DNA from 4 places in the Sinorhizobium sp. 22678 genome. Region 2 is predicted to be linked to each of the others. Evidence: predicted binding sites of a transcription regulator. Region 2 holds the regulator's gene; each other region holds the start of a gene.
What was found. Region 2 encodes LexA, which represses DNA repair genes until DNA is damaged. Its sites were predicted from a motif close to TGTTCNNNNTGTGTTCNG; they were not measured.

Region 1 (7,602 bases), on a different contig from region 2:
AGTGAAATCGTAAAAGCCGCCAGCACGAGGCAAGTAGCTGGCCTGCGGATGCCGTTCGGCCGCCGCGGCTGGATCCTTGTCGGACTGGGCGTTGCCGGAACCGGCCTGGCCGCAAATTGGGACTGGCTCGCAGCGGCGGGTGTGGCCCCCATTCTCTTGAGCCTCGCGCCCTGCGCGGTGATGTGTGCCACCGGATATTGCGTCATGTGCCGAAGCAAGAAGCCGGCCGATTCATCGGCCACCGATGAACGAACCAAGTGACCAGAGAAAGGAGAGACCAGGATGAATACCATTACGAAGCTAACGCTTTCAGCAGCACTGCTCATTGCAACCGCCGCCTATGCGAACCATAGCGCGCCCCCCGTCGCGAAAGACGAGGCGGTTAAGGGCGGCATGGATATGATGGGTGGCGACATGTCCGGAATGAAGGGCATGATGGACATGATGCGCGCCATGGGGCCGATGATGGAGGCATGCGCGGGGATGATGAAGCAGATGGCTCATCATCATCCGCTGCACGGCGACGAGGCGGCTCCGGCCACCGAACGGGAAGCAAAGCCTTTGCCGCAGGACCGCTGACGCAACTCCGTAGGATATTAGACGAGGGCGGCCTCTCGAAGGACCAACGGGGGGCCGCCTTCAACGCTCTTTCACCCCTAAAATATGACGTAGCAGAACCGGGGGCGGGAAGCTTGCAGGCCGGCCGGCGCGTGTGTGCACTTGACAGACAGATTATTGACGTTTTCTCGCGCCTGCTTCGCCAGGAGGGGGCGATGAAAAAGCAAAAAAAAACAAGGCCAAAGCCTTGTTTTTTAAGTGTCGCGTGATCTTTAATCCGTTTCCGGCGGCAGCGAACGAGCGCGCCTAAGATCTTATCCTCCCAAGACTTGACCGCGAATTTCGGCAAGAATTTGGTCTTCCTGCCTGTTTTGTGAGCCGAAATTAGCTCAAACCTTGGGCGCTGTCATCTGCTTTTTTTGCATTTTTGCTACAGTCGGGTAAAATTTTTCCGTTGACACCAACTGTCTTCGTCCTGTTACTAGCGTGCTCTTTTGCCGCAGGGTCGCGACCCGTATTTCTCATCCGGGTTATGTGTCGACGCAGCGATAGCCGGCCTTAAGGCAGGGTTCCCTTCCGCGCGCGAAGCGGCTATGAACGCTGAACTCGAAAGGCTCCCGTCGATGCGTCGCCGGGAAAATCAAGAGCCCTGTTAGAATGGCAACAGCTGCCTACCCTGATCTCAGGCGAAGGAGCGGCCGAAGCACAACGTCATTTTGCCTGAATCCGTCGATAGTGCGAATTCACCAGTTCTGGAACCCGTCATGCGCCTGTCCCGCTTTTTCATGCCCATCTTGAAGGAAAATCCGAAGGAAGCGGAAATCGTTTCCCATCGACTGATGCTGAGGACAGGCATGGTCCGCCAGCAGTCCGCGGGCATCTATACGTGGCTGCCGCTCGGCAAGCGCGTGCTGGACAAGGTGAATGCGATCATTCGCGAGGAGCAGAACCGTTCCGGCGCCATCGAACTGCTGATGCCGACACTGCAGTCGGCGGAGCTCTGGCAGGAGAGCGGGCGCTATGACGCCTATGGCAAGGAGATGCTGCGCATCAAGGACCGGCAGGACCGGCCGATGCTCTACGGACCGACGAACGAGGAGATGATCACCGACATCTTCCGCTCCTACGTCAAGTCCTACCGCCATCTGCCGCTGAACCTTTACCATATCCAGCTGAAGTTCCGTGACGAGATCCGTCCGCGCTTCGGCACCATGCGTTCGCGCGAGTTTCTGATGAAGGACGCCTATTCCTTCGATCTCGACCGGGCAGGGGCGGAGCACGCCTATAACAAGATGTTTGCCGCCTATCTCCGCACCTTCGACCGGATGGGCCTGCGCGCCATACCGATGCGTGCCGACACGGGCCCGATCGGCGGGAATCTCAGCCACGAGTTCATCATCCTTGCCGACACGGGCGAGTCCGAGGTGTTCTGCCACAAGGACTTCCTCGGCTTCGACATTCCGGGCGAGGATACGAATTTCGACGACGTCGCGGGCCTGAAGACGATCTTCGACAAGTGGACGTCGCGCTATGCGGCGACCTCGGAAATGCACGACGAGGCCGCCTTCGGCGCCATCCCCGAAGGCGAACGCCTGTCCGCGCGCGGCATCGAGGTGGGCCACATCTTCTATTTCGGCACCAAATATTCCGAGGCGATGGGTGCGAAAGTGCTCGGGCCGGACGGCAAGGAACACACGGTGCACATGGGCTCCTATGGTATCGGTCCGACCCGCCTGGTGCCGGCGATCATCGAAGCTTCGCATGACGACAACGGCATCATCTGGCCGAAAGCGATCGCTCCCTTCGACGTCGTCGTCATCAACATGAAAACGGGCGATGACGCTTGCGATGCGGCTTGCGGCAGGGTCTACTCCGATCTCGGCAAGGCTGGATTCGACGTTCTTCTTGACGACACCGACGAGCGCGCCGGCGGGAAGTTCGCGACCGCCGACCTTATCGGCGTGCCGGTGCAGGTGATCGTCGGACCGCGTTCGATCGCGAACGGCGAAGTCGAAGTGAAGGACCGCAGGACCGGCGCGCGGGAGACGATGACCGTCGAAGCGGCGATCAACAAACTGGTCGCGGCGAGATAACAGACGAAGGGATCGATGATGACCGCGGCGACGGATGAGCAAGTGCAGGCTGCCGCTCCATCCAGCATATCTTCCAGCCGTCCCTTCTCCGCCTTCGAGCGTATGGTCGCCTGGCGCTACCTGCGTTCGCGGCGCAAGGAAGCGTTCATCTCGGTCATTGCCGGCTTTTCCTTCATAGGGATCATGCTTGGGGTGGGAACGCTGATCATCGTCATGGCGGTGATGAACGGCTTCCGAACCGAGCTCATTTCGCGCATTCTCGGCATGAACGGCCATATGATCGTCCAGCCTCTGGACGGCCCGCTCACCAATTATGCCGATCTTGCCACCAATTTCTCCGCCGTTCCGGGCGTGACCATGGCCATTCCGATCGTCGAGGGCCAGGTTCTCGCACAGGGCCTGGGCGATGCGTCGACGGGTGCGCTCGTTCGCGGGATACGCGCCGACGACCTCACCAAGCTGAAGTCGATCTCGGGAAATATTCAGTCCGGCGACCTCGTCGGCTTCGCCTCGGGCAGCGGCGTCGCCATCGGCTCGCGCATGGCCGAGCAGCTGGGCATCCGGGTGGGTGGGACGATCACGCTCACCTCGCCGAACGGCGACGTCACGCCGATGGGCATGAATCCGAGGGTCAAGGCCTATACCGTCTCGGCCATCTTCGAGATGGGCATGTCGGAATACGACGCCACCATCATCTTCATGCCGCTCGAGGAAGCGCAGCTCTATTTCAATGCCGAAGGCCTCGTCCAGTCGATCGAGATATTCGCCGAGCATCCGGACGCGGTCGACGAGCTTCGCAAGCCGGTGGAGGATGCCGCCGGCCGGCAGATATTCATTACGGACTGGCGCGAGCGCAACAGAACATTCTTTTCCGCGCTCGAGGTGGAACGGAACGTGATGTTCATGATCCTGACGCTGATCGTGCTGGTCGCGGCGCTGAACATCATCTCCGGCCTGATCATGCTGGTGAAGGACAAGGGCAGCGATATCGCGATCCTTAGGACGATGGGCGCGACCTCCGGCTCGGTGATGCGCATCTTCTTCATGACGGGCGCCGCAATCGGGGTCACGGGAACCATCGCGGGCGTCGTCCTCGGGGTCGTCGTCTGCCTCAACATCGAGTCGATCCGCCAGTTCTTCTCCTGGGTGTCCGGCGCCACGCTCTTCGATCCGGAGCTCTATTTCCTCAGCCAGCTTCCGGCCGATATGAACGCCGACGAGACCGTCACCGTCGTCGTCATGGCGCTTGCGCTTTCCTTCCTTGCCACGATCTTCCCGGCATGGCGCGCCTCGCGCCTCGATCCGGTGCAGGCCCTGCGGTACGAATAACAAGGACAACAGCTTAAATGAATGCGCGCGTGGCACTGCAGCTCTCCGGCATCGAGCGGCACTATGGCGAGGGCGACACGTTTCTGCCGATCCTCAAGGGAGCCGACCTGACGTTGCGAAGCGGCGAGACGGTCGCCCTCGTGGCCCCGTCCGGTACCGGAAAGTCGACATTGCTTCATATCGCCGGGCTGCTCGAACACCCGGACGAGGGCGAGGTGCTCGTGAACGGCACCTCCTGCAACGGGCTCAGCGATGACCGGCGAACCGCCATCCGCCGCAACGAGATCGGCTTCGTCTACCAGTTCCATCATCTCCTGCCGGAATTCTCGGCGCTGGAGAACATCATGATGCCGCAACTGATCGCCGGATTGCCCAAGGCCGAGGCGGCGGAGCGGGCATCGGCCCTCCTGGACTATATGCGCATCGGCCATCGCGGCAGCCACCGCCCGACCGAGCTTTCCGGCGGCGAGCAGCAGCGCGTCGCCATCGCCAGGGCGGTCGCCAATGCGCCGCTCATCCTTCTGGCGGACGAGCCGACCGGCAACCTCGACCCCGAGACGGCCGGCTATGTGTTCGAGGCGCTGGAAGCCCTGGCGCGCCAGTCCGGGCTCGCGGCGCTGATCGCCACCCACAATCACGAACTCGCTTCACTCATGGATCGCCGCGTCACCATCGAGGACGGCAAGGTCGTCGAACTGAAATAGTTCGGCCGCCGCTGCGCCTACTTGGCTCCGACCTCACTCGCGGCGCGGTCACCCGCTTCGGGCTGCGCTCCTTGCATGTTCCATTCGAGGCGTGTCGACCCTCGGAAGGGCATGCACGAATGCGGGCCGCCGGTGCACGTTAACCATAGCCACTGAATAGCGGGTCTTCTATGCAGACTTCCTTGACTATCGAACAAAATTAGAACAAAAAGGGAACAGTAGCGGAAAGGAGACAAGTTATGGCTGATTTCGTACGTGATCTTGCTGCCTTCGCCTCGATGAGCCTTTTCATCGTGAGCATCTCGGTAATCGCTCTCGGCCTGTGACCGGGATTTATCGAGCGTGCTCCGCGTTCCTGTCGAACGCGCACTAAACACCACACGCCGGGCAAAAACCCCGGCGGCCCGTCCTTGAGACTGGACAGTTGGGACGGGAAACAGGATATCCTCGGCGCCGGACAAGAATCGGAGTGCGGCGATGACAGGCAACCAGAGTATCGGGCACGGCACAGGGGCTGCGGCGGATCCGCAGTTCGTTCACCTGCGGGTGCATTCCGCCTATTCGTTGCTGGAAGGCGCCCTGCCTTTGAAGAAGATCATCGGCAAGGCGGTCGCCGACGATCAGCCGGCGATCGGCATCGCCGACACCAATAATCTATTCGCGGCGCTCGAATTCTCGCAGAAGGCCGCGGACGACGGATTGCAACCGATCATCGGCTGCCAACTCTCCATCGATATGGAGGACGAAGCGGAGGGCGAGCGGCGTGGAAACGCGCATCAGTTCGTCAAGCTTCCCGCGATCGTGCTGATCGCGGCGACCGATGACGGTTACGCTCGCCTGGTAGAGCTCGTCAGCCGCGCCTATCTCGAAGGCGAGGGACACCAGCAGGCGCGAATAAGCCGCTCCTGGCTCGCCGCAGGCGGTACGTCCGGGCTGATCGCGCTGACCGGGGCGGGAGCCGGCCCGGTCGACTTGGCGCTGAAGTCGGGTTCGCCGGCCCTGGCCGAGGCACGCCTGAAAGTCTTGATCGAGCTTTTCGGCGATCGCCTCTATGTCGAACTGCAGCGGCACGGGAATTACGACCGGCGTCACGAGAACCGCATGATCGATCTCGCCTACCGGTTCGACGTTCCGCTCGTTGCCACCAACGAGGCGTTTTTCCCGTCGCCGTCCGACTATGATGCCCACGATGCGCTGATGGCCGTCGCTCACAATGCGATGGTGTCCGACGACAGCCGTTTCCGTCTGACCCCGGATCATTATTTGAAGAGCCGCAAGGAGATGGCGGCGCTCTTCGCGGATCTGCCCGAGGCATTGGAGAATACGATCGAGGTGGCGCGGCGCTGCTCCTTCATGTTGAAGACCCGCGGACCGATCCTGCCGCGCTTTACCGGCGCTTCGGATGATCCGGAGGAGGCCGAACGCGCGGAGGTGGCGGAGCTGCGCCGGCAGGCGGAGGAGGGGCTGGAGGGCCGGCTCGCCAAACTCGGCATGGCGCCCGGCTACAAGGAAGAGGACTATCGGGAGCGGCTGGCCTTCGAACTCGGCGTCATCGAGCGGATGAAGTTTCCGGGCTACTTCCTCATCGTTGCGGACTTCATCAAATGGGCCAAGCAGCATGACATTCCGGTCGGGCCGGGCCGCGGCTCGGGTGCCGGCTCGCTGGTCGCCTATGCCCTGACGATCACCGATGTCGACCCGATGCGCTTCTCTCTGCTTTTCGAGCGCTTCCTCAATCCCGAACGCGTGTCGATGCCCGATTTCGACATCGATTTCTGCCAGGACCGCCGCGAGGAGGTCATCCGCTACGTGCAGCAGAAATACGGCCGCGAGCAGGTGGCGCAGATCATTACCTTCGGTTCGCTGCAGGCGCGCGCAGCACTGCGCGATGTCGGCCGCGTGCTGGAAATGCCCTACGGCCAGGTCGACAAGATCTGCAAGCTGGTGCCGAACAATCCCGCCAACCCGACGCCGCTTTCCAAGGCGATCGAGGAGGAACCGCGCCTGCAGGAGGAGGCGGAGAAGGAGCCGGTCGTTGCCCGCCTCCTCGACATCGCCCAGAAGATCGAGGGGCTTTACCGCCATGCCTCGACGCACGCGGCCGGCATCGTCATCGGCGACAGGCCGCTCTCGCAGCTCGTGCCGATGTACCGCGATCCGCGCTCCGACATGCCGGTCACCCAGTTCAACATGAAATGGGTCGAGCAGGCGGGTCTCGTGAAGTTCGACTTCCTTGGCCTGAAGACGCTGACCGTTCTGAAGACGGCCGTCGACTTCGTCGGCAAGCGCGGCATCCACATCGACCTGGCAAGCATTCCGCTCGACGATCTGAAGACCTACGAGACCCTTTCGCGCGGCGAGACGGTCGGCGTGTTCCAGGTGGAAAGCGCCGGCATGCGAAAGGCGCTGATCGGCATGCGCCCGGACTGCATCGAGGACATCATCGCGCTTGTGGCGCTCTATCGCCCGGGACCGATGGAGAACATCCCGGTCTACAACGCCCGCAAGCACGGCGAGGAAGAGATCGAATCGATCCATCCGAAGATCGATTACCTCCTCAAGGAGACACAGGGCGTCATCGTCTACCAGGAGCAGGTGATGCAGATCGCCCAGGTGCTCTCGGGCTATTCGCTCGGCGAGGCCGACCTTCTGCGCCGCGCCATGGGCAAGAAGATCAAGGCGGAGATGGACAAGCAACGCGCCCGGTTCGTTGACGGTGCCGTCAAGAATGGCGTCTCGAAGCCGCAGGCCGACCTGATCTTCGACCTTCTCGCCAAGTTCGCCAATTACGGCTTCAACAAGTCGCACGCAGCCGCCTACGCCATCGTCTCCTACCAGACCGCCTACATGAAGGCGCATTATCCGGTCGAGTTTCTCGCAGCGTCGATGACGCTCGACATGTCGAACACGGACAAGAT
Region 2 (7,602 bases):
GCAGCGGCTCGTTGGAAGCCACCATCACGCCTGAGGCGATCTGCCCTTCCGGCATCACGCTCGGGCCACGGTCGCCCTTCCTGACGTACGAAGCCATGAGGTAGGGCATGTCATTGCCTTCGAGCGGCGCACGACCGACATATTGAACGCGAACATTGGCGCTTCCCTTGCGCTTGATGTCCAGCAGGTCGGCGGTTTTCGAAGAGACGTCGATGATCCGGCCGTACTCATAGGGGCCGCGATCATTGACACGCACGATGACGGACGTGCCGTTCTCCAGGTTGGTCACGCGCGCATAGCTCGGCAGCGGAAAGGTCGGGTGAGCGGCCGAAAGGTGATGCTTGTCATAGACTTCGCCATTGGCCGTCAGCCGGCCATGGAAGGCAGACCCGTACCAGGAGGCCATCCCGCTCTTGTTGTAGCCGAAATCCTCCTTCGGCTGATACCACCTGCCTTTGACCTGATAGGGTTTGCCTACCTGGTAGCGGCCACCGCCCTTGGGAATGTTGTTTCCGGTAGCGACTCTGGGGCTGGCTTTGACGCCATAGACGGACTCGGCGAAGTATTCCTTGCTCCGCGACTTGGTCTTCTTGACGCTCGACGTCGACCCGCAGGCCGCAAGCACCGCGCAAAGCAACGGAACCGCTGCGAGACGGAGCCCCCTCACAAGATATGCCGCACCGTTATTGGATGTCATCTGTCCCACAAGATCATTCGCAAAGCCGCACCCGAAATCCGCTCCTGCAGCGCTCGCGCATCCGACCGAACGCGCAACGATCGTCGCAATCGTGCAGTAGTTCCCCCCGCGAGAATTTCGCCGTCCCGAAACGGAACAGTCGAACAATCATGACAACAACAAGGCGAAATTGCGAACCGGAGGACGAACGGAGGCTAAAAAACGCTCGCTATGGTTTATGAAGCGTAAATGAGTCGCTGGACCATGGTCCGATAGAGCGCGCCAAAGGTCCGAAACCCGTTGCCGGGTTTCCCTGCCGATACATATCGCAATAAGCACCCGCGCGGCTCGTCGGCCGCGGGGTGCGGCGGCCTCAGAGCTGGCCGAAGCTTCCCGTCGGTGCAACTCTGAGGCTCCGTCCCCGGTTGGCGTGGTGCCCGTGCTCCGGCCCAAGTCCGAGAGGATATCGCAATGGACGACAGATACGATTATGGGCCGCCGGAGCGACGGGCGGCAACCGGCCTCCCCTTAGGCATAATGCTCCTGTCGATGTTGGCGATTGCCGTTTATCTGCTTGCCGGAGCGGCGCTCCTGGACGGCAGAAGTCCGGATGTCGCGGCCTACGTCGCCCGGGCAGGCGACGAAAGACCGCCTGCAGCGCCGGACAGCGGACGGCGCCCGTGACGATGGCCCACAACCGTGCCACGGCGTATGCGGCGCGGCACGCCTCGAATGCAAGCAAATGCTCCGGAGCAAGTTGACGCTGTGATCAAAGCTGCTAAAAAGCCAGCCGTTGGTGAATGGGCAGCAAACCCGGTAGCGATCGCCGGTCCATCGAGAACTCGGAAACGAATTTCACGAAGCTCCGCAATCACCTGGAAGAGTGGCCGAGCGGTTTAAGGCACCGGTCTTGAAAACCGGCGTGCGTGAAAGCGTACCGTGGGTTCGAATCCCACCTCTTCCGCCATTTCAGAATTGATCCGGGCACGCCGGAATTCCCAGCTTCTCGTCACTGATGGCCGTCTTCCCCAGCCGCAAGGCTCGTGGCCGCCCTGCCCTTCCGACGCTTTGCGTCACCTGCCGGAGCGGAAGAAGCTGCTTGGGACTCCATCGCGAAGGGGCGATATTCGGGTGGGTGAATTGCAGCGTGCCCTACCGGGCGGCAAGGGTGAAGCCGGCAAACGGAATGCACTGGCGCGCGGGGCCGAAAAATCTTATACAATGGGTGACCAGTGGGGTCGTAGCTCAGTTGGGAGAGCGCCGCAATCGCACTGCGGAGGTCGAGGGTTCGACTCCCTTCGACTCCACCATTCCCATCTTTTGTCCAGCCCGGAGACCTAGGTGACAGAACTTACCTGGGGCAACTTCGACCGATGCCGGACGTCAGGCTGCCAGGGCTCGGTCGATGCCGAGGCTCGGCTGCGCTTGCCAAAAAAGCTGATTTGAGAGAAAGTTTTAGTCTGACCCGTTCGAGGTCTGGGCAACTCCCGCGAGTGGAGAAAAACATGCCTGTTAAATCTTTGGTGGCAGCCGTAATTTTTTCCCTCTTCGCCCTTTCGGGGTGCGCCAGCACAGGCTCGACCAACACGACCTATACCCAGTGGTACGGGCCCTATCCCGAGCCTGAATTCGACGTTCTTACGCCGGGCGGACTGCGGCTTGCCTATTAGCATGGCATAGGCGAGCGACTGGGGCGGCCGCTGTAAGCCAAACATGCGAGAGCGTATCGCCCCCTGCCCCGACATTCCGAGCGATCGCCAACGACACGCCGGATCGGAAGCGGACAGGCATTCAGCAGCAAGCGGTATTCACGGAATTTTAGGCACTTGCGGAACACATATGGAACAGATAGGTTCTGTTCTTGATTTGTTTCGCGATTCTGGAGTGACGCCATGCTAACCCGCAAGCAACAGGAATTGCTTCTGTTCATTCATGAACGAATGAAGGAATCCGGGGTTCCGCCGTCCTTCGACGAGATGAAAGATGCCCTGGACCTTGCCTCCAAATCGGGCATCCATCGTCTGATCACCGCACTCGAAGAGCGCGGGTTCATTCGCCGGCTACCGAATCGCGCTCGAGCCCTCGAAGTCATCAAGCTGCCGGAGGCCTATGCCGGTGTTTCGCAGGTCCGCCGCGGCTTTTCGCCGAGCGTGATCGAAGGCAGTCTGGGCAAGCCTGCGGCCCCGCCCCCCGCACCGAAACCGGCGCCCCCGGCCGAGATCGCGTCGGTCGCTGTCCCGGTCATGGGCCGCATTGCCGCCGGCGTGCCGATTTCCGCAATCCAGAACAACATGCACGATATTTCCGTACCGGTCGAAATGATCGGCAGCGGCGAGCACTACGCTCTCGAGATCAAGGGTGATTCGATGATCGAGGCCGGCATCCTCGATGGCGATACGGTGATCATCCGGAACGGAAGCACTGCCACCCCCGGGGATATCGTCGTCGCCCTGATCGACGACGAGGAAGCAACTCTGAAGCGTTTCCGTCGCAAGGGCGCCTCTATTGCGCTCGAAGCCGCCAATCCGGCTTACGAGACACGGATATTCGGTCCGGATCGGGTCAAGATCCAAGGCAGGCTTGTCGGCCTCATCCGGCGGTACCACTAGCCTCCCGACCAGGTGTGCAGGCGTTTCCCACGGAAGTACGCAATTTCAAAGCGTTAGAAGTGGGGGCATTGCGCCTTGGGGCGCTATGGCCACGCCTCCACAGAACCGAAGCCATATTATACAGAATAAAAAAGACCCTATTCCAAATGTACCCTCTTGCGGATTGCGGGCAATCATTCTAAATCCGCGCCACGATTTGAAAAATCGCAAATCGTAGAGGCCTCGTGGCGGAGTGGTGACGCAGAGGACTGCAAATCCTTGTACCCCGGTTCAATTCCGGGCGAGGCCTCCAAAAAACCACCCCTATTCAGCTTTGTTACCGACAAATCTTACCTGCGTCAGACGAAGGCGAAATCCGCGCCCGCAAAGACGAAGTTGGCAGCGCTGAGGTCGGCAGCGTGGATGCCGATCAGAGTGACCTGATCGACCGTGCCATTCAACTGCAGGACAGCGTTCCCGTCGGCATCGTTGCCGATGTTGGGCAAAAAATCAGCGAAGTCGTCGTAGCCATAGCCAGCGATTTGGATGACGTCCTTGTCCAATTCGAAGTCGAAGATCTCATCCCGACCACTGTTTCGTGAAAACAGGAACTGATCGGCACCGGTCTCGACCGCGAAGGCTGCGGTCAGTCGACCATCACCCCAGAGCTGATCGTTACCGGTGCCGCCGATCAAGAGGTCGTTCCCACCCGCGGTGTCCACGCCGACCTCTGCATCGCCATACAGGACATCATTGCCTTTGCCTCCGTCGAGCAGGTCGTCGCCGCCACTGCCGCCACGTGAGAAAAGAACGTCTCCAACGAGAAAGTCATTGCCCGAACCACCATACAGGTGGTCGTTGCCGCCAATGCCGGATTCCACGACGCCCTGGTCGAGGCCATCGCCGTAGAGCTTGTCATGGCCCTCTCCGCCCTGGAGGCGATCGTTCCCGCCAACGAAAAAATCGCCCAGGGAGAAAGCGTCGCCCGAGAGAGTATCGTCTCCGGCGCCGCCGTCGAGCCAGTCGTCTCCACCACGTCCGCTGAGGCAATCGTAGCCATCGCCATAGAGTGTATCGTTGCCTTTGCCGCCAGAGAGACGATCATTCCCTCCGGCGACGATAGCGGAATCAATCGCATCGATCTGGAAGGCATCGCCGTACAGCGTGTCGTCGCCGGCGCCGCCGTCGAGCTGGTCGTCGCCACCACGCCCCTGATTGGAGATCGTCCAAGCGTCGCCGAAGAGCGTGTCGTTGCCCCCAAGGCCGTCAAGGCTGTCGCGGCCACCCTGCCCCGAAGACAGGAAGCCGCCGATTTCGGAGACTCCCAGGCTATTGCCGGTCGTGAACGGGTCTCCGAAGATAATGTCCGGATCGTTCGTTCCGAAGATGTGGTTGTCCAGCCCGAGCCAAGGGGCGATGCCACCGATTAGATGCGCCATTTTTCTCTCCACAGTGCTGTAAAGTAGGCGATGCTCGTCTTGGGAAACCAGGACGGCCTTCGCGGCGCCGACTTCGTCGGGCCCCGTCGGAGTGACGAGCTAACGCTATGAAAATACGGATTTCCTACGAAAGACCGTTACACCCTTTTCCTGAAAGCGCTCCAATGTTGCCGAACGCGATGCTCCTGTCTATTGACCACTTTGGATTAACTACAAGTTGTACTTTGCGACCACACTCAGCGTCCGGATACTGGAAGAAGGACGAGCTCTCCCACGCTACCGAAGACGTCCGCGAAGGCGAAACCTCGAGGATCGTGTGGTCTCGTGATCGGCGGTTGTGATATAGCGGTCCGTCGGCCGGCCTCATCGGGAGGGCGGCACTCGAAGCGCGACATGATGGATATTCCTTGGGGCTACATTCAGCGCCACTTCGATTGGCTCGGGCATGTGGTCGAGGGCTTCTGTATTGCAGCAGTCGTCGCCCTCCTGTTCATGGCGATTGCGCCGAGAAGGCTGGCGCTGATCATCGGCCTCGCCTTCGCCATCGGACACTTCCACGGCCGCGAGAAACGTGATTTCGAGATCAGCGCAAAGCTGCCGCCGCCTCACCTGGAGGGTTATGAAATGTGGAGGTGGAGTTGGGATCAGGCGACCGATTTCTGGCCGGTCGCTTTGGTCCTCGCCTGCGTCATTGTCGCCCTCCTGCCCGAACGACGTCGAAAGCCGCGCAATTCCGACGACTGAAATGCGTGCATCCGGATGCTGGCGGAACTCTTGGCAAGGCCCACCTCTCAGGACCTGCCGGACGAGTTCGGCTTGCTGCGCCATCGGGCCCACCATACGGCCAGCTTGCGCCGCCGTCGGCGCATCGAGGGAATATCGTGCGAAAGCACGAGCAGGCCCAGAGGAACCATCCAGAAGCCCAGGATGGGCAGAAAACCGAGCAGACCGCCGAAGACGAGCAGAACGCCGATGAGCACGCGCAATGCCGGCGAATTGGGCAGGCTCATCCGCCATTTGCCGAGCACAATCTCACGCGTCTTGGGATTGATGCCAAAATGCTTCTTCGCCATCACTCTTCTTCCGTACCAATGACCCCACAGTTGGTGCCTTCTCCACAGGGCGGCAACCGCCTGCCGACATTTTTTTTGAAAAACCGCTTGGCAAATCGGAAAAGCATTTGTATTAGCAGCCTCACTTCTGCGGCGCAGATGATCCCTGGTAGCTCAGCGGTAGAGCACTCGACTGTTAATCGATAGGTCGCCGGTTCGAATCCGGCCCGGGGAGCCAGTTTCCAAAGCCCTGCACCTCACGGTGCGGGGCTTTTTCTTTGAATATTTTCAATCGCTTAACCGATCATGGCAAATGCACCAAGCCTCTAAGGGTTCGGTGCTGGCTTGCTTTTTGGTTACATTTTGGCTGCTTTTCGGACCACACAGGCCGGCAAACGGGGAATTCCTAGGGTTCGAAGATATTGCGTGTTACGCAATGAGAAACGCCGCAAGCGGCATCTATCGCTATTATCGCCGCGCCCGAGCTGCACAAGAACTATCACGCGGCATGGGAGAAGGCGCGGATCAGGAGACGAACGCCACGAAAGGCGGGACGCGACCGCCATTTGAGCCGGAGACAAAGGAGGTCCAGCAGGCGACGCTCTTTTGAGCGTTATTTCTTGCCGAGATATTCCATCACTTTTTCGCGGTTCGGCCCAGCTTCACGGATCGCCTTCAACGCCTTTTGCCGCGTCACCTTCGCCGTTCTCATGAGGTAGGCCACCTCGTGCTCCTGTTCGGAAACGAGCTCACGGTCGCGGCCTTTCTTCTTCGGATTATCTGCCATGCTTTCCTCTCATCGACGGTCTACCACGAGCCGCCCGACAACCATCTATTGCTGAGATAGTCCTTCGTTTTCACCCCGGCAGGGTTTCCTTCACGGAGGGCCTCCTGCACCATCCTTCTCCTATAGGCCGCACTTTTCTCATCACTGGCGACCCCATGCCCCTCAGTGGAAACGAGATCGCGGTTACGATCCGGCTCCTTGTCATTATCTGCCACTCTTTTTCTCCATGTACTTGGATGAAGAATAGGAGCGGATCACACTTCGGCAAGGGCGGGCTTATGACGCGTCACTAGGTGATGTCATAGTCCGGGGCGCGCCGTCGACCGGTAGCATTTCACTATCCGTATCAGGGACGTCCACGGCTCAATCAGTGCCTCGATGTTCTCAGCTTCAGATGTCCTCTTTGCTCAATTCAACTCGAGGTCCGGCGCGGCATTCCTGCTGCGCCGGGCTTTTGCATTCGATGAGCCCCGCATCAACACCGCAACTGAGCGCGGTCTCGCCGGCTGGCCTCGTGCTGGCCGGACATGTCGCCTCTTACTTCAAGCGCTCGAGGAGTTCCTGCGCCACGGCGGGGGCCGAGGCCGGATTTTGGCCCGTGATCAGTTCCCGATCGGTGACGACATGCGCGCTGAAGGGCGCATCGGAATGACTATAGCGAGCACCTGCTTGCGTGAGAGCATCCTGCGGATAGAACTTCATCGCGCCGCCGCCGAGCAATCCCTTTGCCAGTTCCTCTTCCTCATTGCTGATCACAGTCAGGTTGTAGCCGGCATAGATCCATTCACGGTCTGCTTTCGCTGCGCCTTCGGTTTCGAGCTGTGTGGTGAAAGCCTTCGGGTCCCGCAGGGTCGAGATGAGCGCGATGGGGCCATGGCAGGCGAGCGCGGTCGTCTTGCCCTGTTCATGGAAATGCGTCAGCAACTTGCCGAGCTCAGGGCTGACAAGAAGATCCTGCATCGGGGCATGGCCGCCAGGGACATAGACCGCGTCGAAATGGTCGTAGCCGATCTGCTCGACCCGCGCGAGACTGATTACGGGCGAGGCAGTGTCAGACAGC
Region 3 (7,602 bases), 230 kb from region 2:
AATCGAATGGCGAAAAGCATTTCGGTCGGTGAAATGAAGTCGCTCGAGCTGCTGCAAGCGGGGAACGGCGACGAAGAGCACCCCGTCATCGGCGATGATCCCGAAACGGTGATCTATCGGATTGCAGGCGTCTTCTTCTTCGGATCGGCAGCCACCGTTGCCGCGGTGCTCGATCGGATCGCCGATCAGCGCCGCAACTTCATTCTCGATTGCTCGGAAATCCCCTTCATGGATTCTACCGCCGCGAACATCATCGAAGGGACGTTGCGCAAGGCGGAGAGGATCGGCGTGCGCGTCATTATCGTCGGTGCCAATACGCAGGTTCGTCGCGCCTTGTATCAACACCACGTGCGTCCACCGCGTGTCTTGATGCGCGCCTCGGTTCCGGCGGCACTCGACACAATCCGCAGCGAACGGCGCACATGAAAAAGGGCGCCGCAGCGCCCATTATTCGTCTTTTCGCACCACGCCGCTCACCCGGCCAACGCTACTGCGACCGCCTCGATCGCCTCCGCTGCACGTCCGCCGTCCGGACCGCCGGCCTGGGCCATGTCGGGCCGCCCGCCGCCGCCCTTGCCGCCGAGCGCAGCCGAAGCGACGCGCACCAGATCCACGGCGCTGACTTTCGAAGTGAGGTCGTCGGTGACCGCCACCACGGCGCTCGCCTTGCCGTCGCCGCTGACGCCCACGAAGGCGACCACGCCCGAACCGAGCGTCTTCTTGCCGTCGTCCGCAAGGCTCTTCAGGTCCTTCGGCTCGACGCCGGATACCACCCTGCCGAGGAACCGGACGCCGCCGATCTCGCGGGCGGCATCCCCGGAGCCGTTCTGACCGTCACCCGCGAGCGCGAGTTTCTTCTTCGCCTCGGTAAGTTCCCGTTCCAGCTTGCGGCGCTCGTCGAGCAGCGCCTCGACGCGCCCGAGGACATCCGAGGGCTGGACCTTCAGGGCAGATGCCAACGTCTTGACCCGCTCATCCTGTTCGTTGAGATAGGCTCGCGCGGCCTCACCGGTCAGCGCCTCCACCCGGCGCACGCCGGCGCCGACAGCGCTTTCCGAGACGACGCGAACGAGGCCGATATCGCCCGTAGCGGACACATGCGTACCGCCACAGAGCTCGACCGAATAGGGCCTGCCGGCTTTGGAGCCGCGAAGGCCCTGCCCCATGGACACGACCCGCACCTCGTCGCCGTATTTCTCGCCGAAGAGCGCCATGGCGCCCTCGGCGATCGCATCGTCGACGCTCATCAGCCGTGTGACGACCGGCGTGTTCTGGACGATGATCTCGTTCGCCATCTCCTCGACGATCTTCAGCTCCTCCGCCGTCATCGGCTTCGGATGCGAGACGTCGAAGCGCAAGCGCTCAGGCGCGACGAGCGAGCCCTTCTGGGCAACATGGGTACCGAGGACCTCGCGCAGCGCCTCGTGCAACAGATGCGTCGCGGAATGGTTGGCGCGCAGGCGCGCACGGCGCGCATGGTCGACCGTCAGGGCAGCCGCTTCGCCGGTCTTCACGCTGCCTTCCTCCACGGTGCAATAGTGGACGAAGAGCCCTTCGCCACGTTTCTGCGTGTCGGTCACAGTAAGCTTGCCGGTCTCGGTGGCGATGACGCCGGTGTCGCCCATCTGGCCGCCGGATTCGCCGTAGAAAGGCGTCTGGTTCAGAACCAGCTGTACGTTCTCGCCCTTGGTGGCCGCCTCGACGACGGCACCATCCCTGACGATCGCCTGAATGACCCCTTCAGCCGACTCGGTGTCGTAGCCGAGGAAGTCGGTCGCGCCGTGCTTATCCCTGAGCTCGAACCAGATGGTCTCGGTCGCGGCTTCGCCGGAGCCGGCCCAGTTGGCGCGGGCCTCGGCCTTCTGCCGCTGCATGGCGGCCGTAAATGCGTCCGTATCGACGCCGATGCCCTTGGCGCGCAGCGCGTCCTGGGTGAGGTCGAGCGGAAAACCGTAGGTGTCGTAGAGCTTGAACGCCGTCTCGCCGTTGAACTGGTCGCCTTCGGAAAGATCGGCCGAAGCCTCCGCCAAAAGGTTGAGGCCGCGCTCCAGGGTCTTGCGGAAGCGGGTTTCCTCCAGCTTCAGCGTTTCCGAGATTAGCGCTTCGGCGCGGACGAGTTCCGGGTAAGCGCGGCCCATCTGGCCCACGAGCGCCGGCAGGAGCTTCCACATCAGCGGATCCCGCGCGCCGAGCAACTGTGCGTGGCGCATGGCGCGGCGCATGATTCTGCGCAGAACGTAACCGCGGCCCTCGTTCGACGGCAGAACCCCATCGGCGATCAGGAACGCGGAGGAACGCAGATGATCGGCGATGACGCGATGGCTCGCGCGCCGGTCCCCCTCGGCCTTCACGCCGGTCGCCTCTTCGGAAGCCGCGATCAACGCGCGGAAAAGGTCGATGTCATAATTGTCGTGCTGGCCCTGGAGCACGGCGGCCACGCGCTCCAGCCCCATGCCCGTGTCGATCGAAGGCCGCGGCAGGTCGACGCGCTCTTCCTTGGTGATCTGCTCGTACTGCATGAAGACGAGGTTCCAGATCTCGATGAAGCGATCGCCGTCTTCCTCGGCCGAGCCGGGAGGTCCGCCCCAGATATGATCGCCGTGATCGTAGAATATTTCCGAGCACGGGCCGCATGGACCGGTGTCTCCCATGGCCCAGAAGTTGTCGCTCGTCGCGATGCGGATGATGCGATCGTCGCTCAGGCCGGCAATCTTCTTCCAAAGGCCGAATGCCTCGTCGTCGGTATGGTACACCGTGACGAGCAGACGCTTGGCATCGAGCCCGTATTCCTTGGTGATCAGGTTCCAGGCAAGCTCGATCGCGCGCTCCTTGAAATAGTCGCCGAAGGAGAAATTGCCGAGCATCTCGAAGAAGGTGTGGTGACGGGCGGTGTAGCCGACATTGTCGAGGTCGTTATGCTTGCCGCCGGCGCGCACGCATTTCTGCGCCGTCGCCGCGGTCGAATAGGGTCGCTGCTCGAGCCCGGTGAACACATTCTTGAACTGCACCATGCCCGCATTGGTGAACATCAATGTCGGGTCGTTGCGCGGCACGAGTGGGCTGGACGGCACGACCTCGTGACCGTACTTGCGGAAATAGTCGAGGAACATCGACCGGATTTCATTCACGCCGCTCATCTTGCGTCCTATCTGTGTACACTCCGGCGGCAACCCGATCTCTCCAGGCTGCAAGCCGCACTTTTCAACCCCGCGCTTAGGCGCGTCGCATTCAATTACGTCACGCCTCCCGCCGGCCGAGCCGTCGGAACCACAGGCTTTTATCGTCCGCATTTCATGCTGTCCAGCGGGCAGCAAAAAACCGGCCGCAGGTGACGACGGCCGGCTTCGCACGCTTGAACGAGACGGTTGCTGCCGATTACATATCGGCGGCTTCGTCGCCGTCGCTTTCCGGCCCGCCATTCTCCAGGAACCGGTCGGCTATGAGACCGGCATTCTGCCGCAGAGCCGTCTCGATTTCGCGCAACAGTTCGGGATTCTCCCGCAGGAAGAGCTTGGCGTTTTCCCGTCCCTGGCCGAGCCGCTGGCTGTTATAGGAAAACCAGGCGCCCGATTTCTCGACGATGCCCGCCTTGACGCCGAGATCGATCAATTCGCCCGTCTTCGAAACGCCTTCGCCATACATGATGTCGAACTCGACCTGCTTGAAGGGCGGTGCCATCTTGTTCTTGACGACCTTGACGCGGGTCTGGTTGCCGACGACTTCCTCGCGCTCCTTGACCGAGCCGATACGGCGAATGTCGAGGCGCACCGAGGCGTAGAACTTGAGCGCATTGCCGCCCGTCGTCGTTTCCGGCGAGCCGAACATCACGCCGATCTTCATGCGGATCTGGTTGATGAAGATCACCATGCAGTTTGACTTGGAGATCGATGCCGTAAGCTTGCGCAGCGCCTGGCTCATGAGGCGCGCCTGCATGCCCGGCAGACTGTCGCCCATCTCGCCCTCGATTTCGGCGCGCGGCACGAGTGCGGCCACCGAATCGATGACGAGAATGTCGATCGCACCCGAACGGACCAGCGTATCGGTGATTTCCAGCGCCTGCTCGCCCGTATCAGGCTGCGAAATCAGAAGATTTTCGAGATCCACCCCGAGCTTTCGCGCATAGACCGGATCGAGTGCGTGTTCGGCATCGACGAAGCCGCAGATGCCGCCCTTCTTCTGTGCCTCGGCAATGGTCTGCAGCGCCAGCGTGGTCTTGCCCGAGCTTTCCGGTCCATAGATCTCGATGATGCGGCCTTTCGGCAGGCCGCCGATGCCGAGCGCGATGTCGAGGCCGAGCGACCCGGTGGAGACGGTTTCGATCTCAACTACGCTGTCCTTCGCTCCGAGCTTCATGATCGATCCCTTACCGAACGAACGTTCGATCTGGGAAAGAGCCGCTTCAAGTGCCTTGCTTTTGTCCACCGATTTGTCCTCTACGAGCCGCAAAGAATTTTGTGCCATTGGTCCACCTTTAGGTTATTGGAGCTATCGAGGCAATGAAGCCGCCGCAAGCCTTTTTGTACATGTTTTGTTCCAACTTGGCAATGGCACGTCAAGCAATTGAAATTGCACGGAATATTTCACTACGTTCGATTCTTGTTCACGCCTTTCGTCCACAGTATCCACAAGTTGCGCGTCAACGCATGCCGGCTTTCACGCGCCGCCCCGATTCGCTTCGTGATTCACGATGGATCAAAGCCGGACAAAGCCCTAAAAGGTAGTACGAAACGATAGATCGGAATGCCGGCGGAAGAGAGACTTCGCCACCTTTTCTCCGCCGTTCATCGAGGACCAGATGCAAGCACAGGTGAAGTCGCAGAACATAGCCGTTTTTGGCGGCGCTCATATCGACCGGCGCGGCCGGATCAGCGGCGCGACGACACCGGGCGCGAGCAATCCGGGCACCTGGTTCGAGGAAGCCGGGGGCGGCGGCTTCAATGCAGCGAGAAATCTCGCGCGCCTCGGCCATCGCGTAACCATGATCAGCCCGCGGGGCGGCGATCCCGCCGGCGACACGGTGGCGGCCGCTGCGGAAGCTGCCGGTGTGATCGATCGCCCTTTTACCTTTCTCGATCGCAAGACGCCGAGCTATACGGCAATCCTGGAAAACGACGGCAACCTCGTCATCGCGCTCGCGGACATGGACCTCTATGCTTTGTTTACGCCGCGCCGGCTGCAGCAGCGGACCACGCGCGAGATTTTAGCGGCGAGCGAACTCGTGCTGATGGACGCCAATCTGCCGGAGGAGACGTTGACGGCGCTTGCCGGCACCGCCGCGAAGTTCAGCCCTCTCCGTGCCGGTATCGCCGTTTCTCCGGCAAAAGTGGTCCGCTACCGCGCGTGCCTCGACGGGCTCGATTTCCTGTTCATGAACGAGGCGGAGGCGCGCGCGCTGACCGGAACCGAGGCCGCAACCGCCGCGGAATGGCCGTTGCTGCTGCGCTCCGCCGGTCTTTCCGGCGGTGTCGTGACGCGCGGAGGCCGGGCCGCGGTCGCCTTCGACGGCAAGGGTGCCTGCCTCGCTACGCCGCCGGCTCTTTCAGCACTTGCCGACGTCACCGGCGCCGGCGATGCGCTCGCCTCGGGCTTTCTCGCCGCCCGGCTTGCCGGTGCGGATCTTGCCGCCTGCCTGCGCCGGGGCATGGCGGCCGCCGTCATAACGCTGCATTCGCCCTACGCTGCCTCCGAAGAGATGCTGCCTGACAAGCTGGAGCAAGTGCTGCGCCTTGTGCCGGAAGCGGAAATGCTGGCATGAGAATTGGCAGCTGAATGGGAGCCGGGTAGCGCGGAATGCGGGCGGTTCTTCCGCACCCTCTGCTCCAGGCACCGGAATCGATCAGGCACCCCCGATGCAATTTGCCGTCGGATGTCATCAATCAAGGAAACGATCATGACCAAACCCTCCTCCCCGTCCCTGCCGATGGAATATTCAGATGAAGTCGCGGCCGCCAAGCAACGAGGTGCGCCGATCGTCGCGCTGGAATCCACGATCATCACGCATGGCATGCCCTATCCCGGCAACCTCGACATGGCCCGCAGCGTCGAGACGATCATCCGCGAACAGGGTGCCGTGCCCGCGACCATCGCCGTAATCCATGGGGTCCTCCATATCGGTCTGGACGATGCCAAACTGGAGGCGCTGTCGAAGACGCAGGGCGCGATGAAACTTTCGCGCGCCGACCTCGCCTTCGCGATCGCCGAACGCCGCACCGGCGCCACGACCGTTGCCGCAACGATGATCGCCGCTGCCCGTGCCGGCATCCGGGTTTTTGCGACCGGCGGCATCGGCGGTGTTCACCGCGGAGCGGAGCAGAGCTTCGACATATCGGCGGACCTGGACGAACTCGCACGTACCGGCGTCATTGTCGTCTGTGCCGGCGCCAAGGCCATTCTGGACATTCCCAAGACGCTCGAAGTGCTCGAAACCCGCGGTGTCCCTGTCGTGACCTATGACAGCGAGAACTTCCCGGCCTTCTGGTCGCGTGAATCCGGCCTCAAGAGCCCGCTGATGCTGAACAGTCCGGCGGCAATCGCCAGTTTCCAGCGGACGCGCGAGTTGCTCGGGATCGACGGCGGAATGCTTGTCGCCAATCCGGTGCCGGAACAAAGCGAAATCCCGCGCGAGGAGATGGAGATCTATATCACCCGCGCACTCGACAATGCGGCGAGCGAGGGCATTTCCGGCAAGGCGGTCACACCGTATCTGCTCGACAACCTCTTCCGTTTGACGGACGGGCGCAGCCTGGAAACCAATATCGCGCTGGTCGAGAACAATGCGCGCCTTGCCGCCGGGATCGCTGTCGCACTCGCTGCGAAGTAACCGCAGAAATGGAATAGGAAGGCGAAGGGGATCTGCCGCGCCGCCGTTTGCCCTTCTCCCTATCGAAATGGGGAAGATGCCGGCAAACGGCGAAGAGCACAGGTTCGGAGGAGAAACCTCGTCAGCTGTCGAGCATCTCGCGCACGGCGACGGCAAGTTGCTTCAGCGAGAAGGGCTTCGGCAGGAAGCCGAACTTCGCGTCGGCCGGCAGATTTCGCGCAAAAGCATCTTCGGCATAGCCGGATACGAAGATGAACTTCAGGTCCGGATATGTCTTGCGCAGCTCGCGCAGCAGCGTCGGCCCGTCCATCTCCGGCATCACGACGTCGGAGACGACGATATCGACGGCGCCTTCGAGTTCGTCCATGATCTCCAGCGCTTCGATACCCGATCCCGCTTCGTGAACCGTATAGCCGCGCGTCTCCAGCATGCGCTTGCCGCCGCGCCGGACCGCTTCCTCGTCCTCGACGAGCAGCACGACCGCCGAATCCCCGGTCAGGTCGGCAGGCTCGGCCCGAGGCATCGGCACCGCAACCGGTTCGCTCCTCGCCGGCGCCGCGGATTGCGCTGCGGACGCGTCCTCATCCTGGATTTCGGGCACGTCGACATGCCGCGGCAGCAGGATGCGGAAGGTCGTACCGCTGCCGATCTCCGACTCGGGATAGATATAGCCGCCGGACTGCTTCACGATGCCGTAAACCATCGACAGTCCGAGCCCTGTGCCCTTACCGACATCCTTCGTGGTGAAGAAGGGCTCGAAGATCTTGTCCATGATTTCCGGC
Region 4 (7,602 bases), on a different contig from region 2:
TCCTCGCCGGCAATTCGGGCATCCTCGTCTTTCCGCTGGCGCTGCTGCTCGTCTATCTCGTGCTTGCGGCCCAGTATGAGAGCCTGCTGCTGCCGATCGCGATCATCCTGATCGTGCCTATGGGCATCATGGCGGCGCTGACGGGCGTCTGGCTGACCGGCGGCGACAACAACGTCTTCACCCAGATCGGCCTCATCGTTCTGGTGGGTCTATCGGCGAAGAACGCGATCCTGATCGTCGAATTCGCCCGCGAACTGGAACTGTCCGGCAGCAATGCCGTCAGTGCCGCGATCGAGGCGAGCCGCCTCCGGCTCAGACCGATCCTGATGACCTCGATGGCCTTCATCATGGGCGTCGTGCCGCTCGTCACCTCCACCGGCGCCGGGGCGGAAATGCGCTCAGCCATGGGCGTGGCGGTGTTTGCCGGGATGATCGGCGTCACGGCCTTCGGCATCTTCATGACGCCCGTCTTCTATGTGCTCATCCGCAAGCTTTCCGGCGAAAGGCCTCTGAAGCACACCGGAGCGCATATCGAAGCCCCGCATCTCGCCCCCGGCGAGTAGCCTTTCCTGCCCCCCAAAACGGGGTCGATGGCGGGCCGAACATCTGTCCGGCCCGTTCTCTTTTCAGCGCCCTGCGAAGCCCACCGGGCTCATCGGACGTGACAGCGGGTGGCTGATCGGATAAACCGGCAATCTCTGTTCCCGGACTACCTTTTCTGGCCCACCGGCTTCGCAGGCATACCTTCCATGTTCCCGACCGATCCCGTCTCCAATCTCGCTGCCCTCATTCGCTGCCCCTCCGTCACACCCGCCGAGGGAGGCGCGCTGACGACTCTTGAAGCCATGCTGGCACCGGTCGGCTTCAAGGTCGACCGGGCCGTGGCGAAGGAACCCGGAACGCCCGACATCGAAAACCTTTATGCCCGGATCGGAGGCGACGGACCGCATCTGATGTTCGCCGGTCACACCGATGTGGTGCCGGTCGGCGACGAGGCCGCCTGGAGTCGACCGCCCTTCTCCGCCGCGATCGCCGAAGGTGAAATGTACGGACGCGGCGCAGTCGACATGAAGGGCGGCATTGCCTGTTTCGTGGCGGCGGTCGCCCGCCATATCGAGAAGCATGGCGCGCCTAAGGGCTCGATCTCCTTCCTCATCACCGGCGACGAGGAAGGCCCGGCGATCAACGGCACGGTGAAGCTCCTCGAATGGGCGGCGGCAAGGGGTGAGCGCTGGGACGCCTGTCTCGTCGGCGAGCCGACCAATCCGGACGGCATCGGCGACATGATCAAGATCGGCCGGCGCGGGTCGCTCTCCGGCCGGATCACCGTTCACGGCGTCCAGGGCCACGCGGCCTATCCGCACCTTGCGGACAATCCGGTGCGCAGCATCCTGCAGCTCGCAAAGGCCCTGATGGATCCGCCCTTCGACGACGGAACGGAAAATTTCCAGCCTTCGAACCTCGAAGTCACGACCATCGACGTCGGCAATTCCGCAGTAAACGTCATTCCGGCGAGGGCGAGTGCCGCCTTCAACATCCGGTTCAATGACCGCTGGACGGCCGAAAGCCTGATGGCGGAGATCGTCGCGCGTCTCGACCGCGCAGCAGCCGACAGCGCGCTGAGGCCCGGCCGCGCTCCGGCCAGATACGAGATCGTCTGGAACGAGCGTCCGAGCCACGTCTTCCTGACGCGCAACAACGCGCTCATCGATTCGCTTTCAGGTGCCGTGGAGGCCGTCACCGGGCGGCAGCCGCAGCTGTCGACCACCGGCGGCACATCGGACGCGCGTTTCATCAAGGACTATTGCCCCGTCGTCGAATTCGGCCTCGTCGGCAAGACCATGCACATGGTCGACGAACGCGTCGCCCTTGCCGATCTCGAAACCCTGACCGGGATCTACGAAACCTTCATCGCCCGCTGGTTCGGTCATGCCGCTGCTTGAGGAAGTCCTTGTCTATATCAAGGGGCTGTGGCTGCTGATCCAGGGCAACCACGAAGGCTATCGCTGGCTGGACATCAGCGAGAGCGGGTTGTGGCGCTCCTTCACGGCGATCCTCTGGACGCTGCCGGCGCTGGCCGTGGGCTGGGCCTTGTGGCGGCTCTATTATCTCTCGGTGATGCCGACCGGCACGACTGTCGGCATCGGCTTCTTCGGGAAGCTTCTCGCCGTCGATCTCGTGAGCTGGCTGCTGCCGATCGTGCTGATCGCCGTCCTCTCGCGCCCGCTCGGCTTTTCCGCCCTGGTGGTGCCGGTAATCGTCACGACCAATTGGCTCCAGGTCCCGTTGACCTATGCCATGGCGGTACCGGCCGCGTTGCTGCTGGTCATACCCGGCAGCGCCGGTATGGCAGCCCTCTTGTGGCTTCTGCTGCTCGTCGCCAGCTCGGCGCTGCTCTTCCGCCTCTTGCGGACCGTTACCGCCAAGCAGAACCTGCTCGCCGCCGCCCTTGCCGCGATCTTTCTGCTGTCACCGCTGATGATCATGCAGTTCCTGCAGCGCCTGCTCGGCTTGATGCCGGGTTGAGCGGCGGCGTTCGTGAAAGCCCCGCATCCGCCAGATGATGGGGAGAAGGTGGCCGGCAGGCCGGATGAGGGGCTGCTGTTTCCAGCTTAGTAATCCACCCGCATGAAATAAAGCCCGTCCGGCGGGGCGACCGGGCCGCACGCCTTGCGGTCCCGTGCTTCGAGCGCGATCTGCAGGTCATCCGGCGTCCATTTGCCCTCGCCCACGAGCTTCAGGGAGCCCGCGAAGGAACGGATCTGGTTGTGGAGAAAGCTTTGTGCCGTGGCGCGGATTTCGATGAGCTCGCCCGCACGGGTAACGTCCAGCCGGTCGAGCGTGCGCAAGGGGCTCGTCGCCTGACAGTGGGCCGAGCGGAAGGTGGTGAAATCGTGATGGCCGACGAGGCGCTGCGCCGCCTCGTGCATGGCGTCGTGATCGAGCGGCTTCGGCACCCACCAGGCGCGCCGCGCCTCCAGCGCCAGTGGCGACCGGCGGGAAACGATCCGATAGAGATAATGCCGGCGGATTGCAGAGAAACGCGCATCGAAATCGCCGGGGGCTTCCGCGACATCGAGGATCGAGACCCGTTCGCCGGCGAGCGCCAGATGCGCGTTGAGGGCGTTTTGCAGCGTGTACGACTTCCACTCGCGCGTGAGATCGAGATGCGCCACCTGCCCCCTGGCATGAACGCCGGAATCGGTGCGCCCGGCGCCGCGGATCGAGACCGTCTCGCGGGTGAGCGACAGGACCGCCTTCTCGATGGCGCCCTGGATCGAGGGACCGTTGTCCTGCCTCTGCCAGCCGACATAATCGGAACCGTCATATTCGACGGTCAGGCGATAGCGGGGCATCAGGCGATCCTCGCGCCGGCAGCGATGGGCGTGCCGCGCAGGAAATCGGCCGAGGCGAGCGCCTTGCCGCCCGCACGCTGCAATCTCGTCATCCGCACCGCGCCTTTTCCGCAGGCGATGCTGAGAGTATTATCAAGCACTTCTCCGGGAGCACCTTTCCCTTCCGACATCTCGGAGCCAAGCACCTTGACGCGTTCGTGGCGGCCGGCAATGTCGAGTTCGAACCAGGCGCCGGGAAAAGGCGAGAGGCCGCGGATATGGTTGTGCACGTCGGCCGCCGGCCGGGAGAAATCGATGCGGGTCTCTTCCTTCGAAATCTTGGCGGCATAGGCGACGCCCTCTTGCGCCTGCGGCGCGAGTGGAAGCTCGCCGGCCTCGAGCCTGGCCATGGCCTCCGTCATCAGCACCGCTCCGACCTGCATCAGCCGGTCGTGCAATTCGCCGGCCGTCATCGTCTCGTCGATCGGAACCGACTGCGCGAGAGCGACGGGGCCGGTATCGAGCCCCTTGTCCATTTTCATCACCATCATACCGGTCTCACGGTCGCCGGCCATGACCGCCCGCTGGATCGGCGCCGCCCCCCGCCAGCGCGGCAGGAGCGAGGCATGGCCGTTATAGCAGCCGAAGCGGGTGCCGGAGAGTATTTCCTCCGGCAGCAGCAGCCCGTAGGCAACGACGACCGCCACGTCCGCACCGAAATCCCGGAAGGTCTGACGGTCCGCGGCGTCCTTGAAGTTGACGGGCGTCAACACCGGAATGCCGAGGCGCTCGGCAGCCTGATGCACGGAGGATTTCTTGAGGTCGAGGCCGCGCCGGCCGGCCGGCCGCGGCGGCTGCGTATAGACGGCGGCGATCTCGTGACCCGCCCCGGCGAGCGCCAGGAGCGTCGGTACGGAAAATTCCGGCGTGCCCATGAAGATGATGCGAAGCGGCAAGTGGCGGCCTCCGTCTCTTTCGATTGCCCGTGAGCGGGGCGGCTCCAGCTCGAACGCGGCCGCGACGCTAGATCACAATGTTTCAGGCCGGGTCGACCTAAGACATGAACGGATCAGATCGCCTTTGCGCCGCGCGTCTTGGCCGCCTTGGTGAACCTGCGAATCACCATATCTCGCTTGAGCTTGGAGATGTAATCGATGAACAGGACGCCGTTCAGATGGTCGATCTCGTGCTGCAGGCAGGTGGCGAGCAGGCCCTCGGCCTCGACCGCCTGTTCCTTGCCCTCGCGATCGACATACTCGACCGTGATCGCGGCGGGTCGCTCGACCTCGGCGTAATAGTCGGGGATCGAAAGGCAGCCTTCCTCATAGACCGAACGCTCCTCGGACGAGCGGACGACCTTCGGATTGATGAAGACGAGCGGCTGTTTCTCCTCTCCCTCCTTCGTCACATCCAGAACCAGGAGGCGCTTCGGCACGCCGATCTGTATCGCGGCGAGACCGATGCCCGGCGCGTCGTACATGGTTTCCAGCATATCGTCGGCGAGCCGGCGAATATCGGCGTCAATGGTCTCCACCGGTGTCGACACCTGGCGCAGAACCGGATCGGGAAGAATGATGAGCGGCTTGATCGTCATGTCGATCCCCATAGCCGATCTTTCCCTCGACGCGCAAGAAAATTGCCATTGCGAAACCCGTGGCGCTCCAAGTGGGAACGACCGGCACGCGAAAATGTATGTTCTCGTTTTGATCTGGTTTTCGCACGCGAATCTGTTAGTCTGCGGCCATGGAGCCCATCCCCTTTTCCTTCGATCAGCCGCTGTTCCTCGTCGGCGCCCTGCCCGTCACGGCCGGCCTCCTCGTCACAGCCGCCGCCCTTCTCGTGGTGCTGTTCTCGTCCATTATGGTGCGGCGCGCCCGTTCGGCTCGCGCGATCGACCGCGAAGAGCAAATGTCGGCGCTCATCGCGGCGCAGACGGAGATGCAGGGACGGATCGCCGCCATGACCGAGGTGCTGGGCGCCCGGCAGGCGGAACTGAACCAGTCGCTCAGCCAACGCATCGACGGAATGACGCATCGCATCGGCGCCTCGATCAGCGAGCAGACGAAGGCGACGCACGAAAATCTGCGGCGGCTCCAGGAGCGGCTCGCGGTGATCGACAACGCGCAGAACAACATCCAGTCGCTCGCCAAGGATATGGCCGGGCTGCAGAGCATCCTCGCCAACAAGCAGACGCGCGGCGCCTTCGGACAGTCGCGCATGGAGGCGATCGTCGCGGACGGCCTGCCGATGGGCGCCTTCGCCTTCCAGGCGACGCTTTCCAACGGCGCGCGGCCGGATTGCACCATCCGCATGCCGAACGGCCAGCCGCCGCTGGTCATCGACGCGAAGTTTCCGCTCGAGGCCTGGAATTCCATGAGGGACGCGGCGAGCGCCGAACGACGGCAACAGGCCGCGCAGGCCTTCCGCCGCGACATGGAGGTGCATATCCGCGATATCTCCGGCAAATATCTCCTGCCGGGCGAGACCCAAGATACGGCCTTCCTCTTCGTTCCCTCCGAATCGATCTTCGCCGAAATCCATGAGCATTTCGAAGCGATCGTCCAGAAGGCGCACCGCCAGCGGATCGTCATCGTCTCTCCGTCGCTCCTGCTCCTCTCGATCCAGGTCATCCAGGCGATCCTGAAAGACGCCCGCATGCGTGAGCAGGCCCACCTGATCCAGGGCGAAGTCGTACGGCTGATGGAAGACCTCTCGCGTCTCGATGAGCGCGTACGCAAGCTCCAGGGCCATTTCGCCATGACGCAGAAGGATGTCGAGGACATCCTGATCTCCTCGGACAAGCTGACCCGTCGGGGCGCCAAGATCGAGGCGCTCGAGCTGCAGGCCGAGGGCGATCCGAGACAGGGCGAAAAGCCGGGCGACGGCAGCGGGCGCCCGATGGACGGGCGCATGGGGCAATTGAAGCTGAGAGTGGTTGACGAGGACTGACGGCGTCGGGCACTCTCCGGCAAATGCGTGTGTCGCGCGAAACCGTGCAGCGGTTGGAATGACGACAGGCGAAAAACAAAGAAGCAAGCCGACGGGACGCCTCCACATGATCACTGTTTTTGGGTCCATCAACATGGATCTGATCGCCACCACCGCACGCCTCCCGAAGCCGGGCGAAACTGTCGCCGGAACGGACTTTTCCACTGCGGCGGGCGGCAAGGGCGCAAACCAGGCGCTCGCGGCGCGCCGCGCCGGCGCCTCGGTGCGCGTGGCAGGTGCCGTCGGCTCCGACGCCTTCGCCGAGGGCGCGCTGGCGCTGCTCAAGGAGGCCGGCACCGATCTCGATCTGACGAAGACCGTCGGCGAGCCGACCGGCACGGCACATATCATCGTCGGCGGCGACGGCGAAAACGTCATCGTTGTGGTCGCCAGCGCCAATGCACGCGTGAGCGAGGACGACGCCGCGAACGCCGTTGCAAGAATGTCTGCTGCCGACACGCTGATGCTCCAGCTCGAAATTCCAGCTGCCTCGGTGGAGAAGGCACTCTCCGAAGCAAAACGGCGCGGCGTCCGATCGATCATCAACATCGCGCCGCTGACGCCGGATGCGGCGCGCCTCGGCCGCATGGCCGATATCGTCATTGCCAACGAGACCGAGTTCGAGCTGCTCGCCGGCAAAGCGGGCATCGCCGGCGCCGAGCGGGAAGAGGCTATGAAGGGGCTGCACGCCGAGACCCGCCAGACCGTGATCGTAACGCTTGGCGCTGAGGGCGTGGTGGCGATTCACGAAGGCGAACTCCATCGCGCGAAAGGGCTCACGATCGAGCCCGTCGATACGGTCGGTGCAGGAGATACCTTCTGCGGCTATCTCGCCGCCGGCCTCGACGCCGGCCTCGCCTTTTCCGAGGCGCTCCGCCGCGCCGCGGTTGCGGGATCGCTGGCCTGCCTCAAGCCCGGCGCGCAGCCCTCGATACCGCTTGCCGCCGACGTCGCCGCCCGGCTCTGACGCACCTTCCAGGAAAGTGTGCCACCGTTTTCCGTCCGGAAGCGCACAGGTTCAGACTATTTCAGTGTTTCCATGAAACATTGAAACGCGCTGGAAGACCGTGAGATAAGCGCCCGCCGGCAAGGCCGCCGCGCAAATCCTGCCGCTTGAACCCGGAATCAGGTGCGGCGTTGGCCGTATTTTAATCTTTGATCGTCTAATCAGGTCAGCGAGAAGGCCAGCTCCGGTTCGGCCGCTCCTCCATGCCGGTCGGCATCTGGCGCTCCATGAGGGAGCTTCACCCACAGTTCCGAATATGTCGCGCCGCGGGTT

Region 1: the regulator LexA is predicted to act here: its motif matches at 4,885-4,902, upstream of dnaE (DNA polymerase III subunit alpha).
Region 3: the regulator LexA is predicted to act here: its motif matches at 4,587-4,604, upstream of recA (recombinase RecA).
Region 4: the regulator LexA is predicted to act here: its motif matches at 5,029-5,046, upstream of ACTJKL_RS09255 (DNA recombination protein RmuC).

What each region holds. Positions count from the first base shown of each region.
Region 1 is NZ_JBQEMS010000025.1:75,438-83,039, forward strand. Features, by position in the region: gene ACTJKL_RS26830 (c-type cytochrome) at 1-5, shown strand, start outside; gene ACTJKL_RS26835 (hypothetical protein) at 1-261, shown strand, start outside; gene ACTJKL_RS26840 (hypothetical protein) at 283-579, shown strand; gene proS (proline--tRNA ligase) at 1,323-2,651, shown strand; gene ACTJKL_RS26850 (lipoprotein-releasing ABC transporter permease subunit) at 2,667-3,980, shown strand; gene ACTJKL_RS26855 (ABC transporter ATP-binding protein) at 3,998-4,684, shown strand; gene dnaE (DNA polymerase III subunit alpha) at 5,162-7,602, shown strand, end outside.
Region 2 is NZ_JBQEMS010000010.1:8,866-16,467, forward strand. Features, by position in the region: gene ACTJKL_RS16210 (septal ring lytic transglycosylase RlpA family protein) at 1-697, opposite strand, end outside; gene ACTJKL_RS16215 (hypothetical protein) at 1,148-1,360, shown strand; tRNA gene ACTJKL_RS16220 (tRNA-Ser) at 1,554-1,643, shown strand; tRNA gene ACTJKL_RS16225 (tRNA-Ala) at 1,911-1,986, shown strand; gene ACTJKL_RS16230 (hypothetical protein) at 2,182-2,346, shown strand; gene lexA (transcriptional repressor LexA) at 2,569-3,285, shown strand; tRNA gene ACTJKL_RS16240 (tRNA-Cys) at 3,504-3,577, shown strand; gene ACTJKL_RS16245 (calcium-binding protein) at 3,624-4,703, opposite strand; gene ACTJKL_RS16250 (hypothetical protein) at 5,100-5,447, shown strand; gene ACTJKL_RS16255 (hypothetical protein) at 5,495-5,776, opposite strand; tRNA gene ACTJKL_RS16260 (tRNA-Asn) at 5,919-5,993, shown strand; gene ACTJKL_RS16265 (DUF3606 domain-containing protein) at 6,369-6,542, opposite strand; gene ACTJKL_RS16270 (type 1 glutamine amidotransferase domain-containing protein) at 7,080-7,602, opposite strand, start outside.
Region 3 is NZ_JBQEMS010000010.1:243,189-250,790, forward strand. Features, by position in the region: gene ACTJKL_RS17355 (SulP family inorganic anion transporter) at 1-426, shown strand, start outside; gene alaS (alanine--tRNA ligase) at 474-3,137, opposite strand; gene recA (recombinase RecA) at 3,376-4,461, opposite strand; gene ACTJKL_RS17370 (carbohydrate kinase family protein) at 4,796-5,755, shown strand; gene ACTJKL_RS17375 (pseudouridine-5'-phosphate glycosidase) at 5,891-6,820, shown strand; gene cckA (cell cycle histidine kinase CckA) at 6,942-7,602, opposite strand, start outside.
Region 4 is NZ_JBQEMS010000004.1:342,028-349,629, reverse strand. Features, by position in the region: gene ACTJKL_RS09285 (efflux RND transporter permease subunit) at 1-563, shown strand, start outside; gene dapE (succinyl-diaminopimelate desuccinylase) at 750-1,943, shown strand; gene ACTJKL_RS09275 (hypothetical protein) at 1,930-2,526, shown strand; gene truA (tRNA pseudouridine(38-40) synthase TruA) at 2,613-3,356, opposite strand; gene fmt (methionyl-tRNA formyltransferase) at 3,356-4,291, opposite strand; gene def (peptide deformylase) at 4,405-4,929, opposite strand; gene ACTJKL_RS09255 (DNA recombination protein RmuC) at 5,079-6,284, shown strand; gene ACTJKL_RS09250 (ribokinase) at 6,391-7,290, shown strand.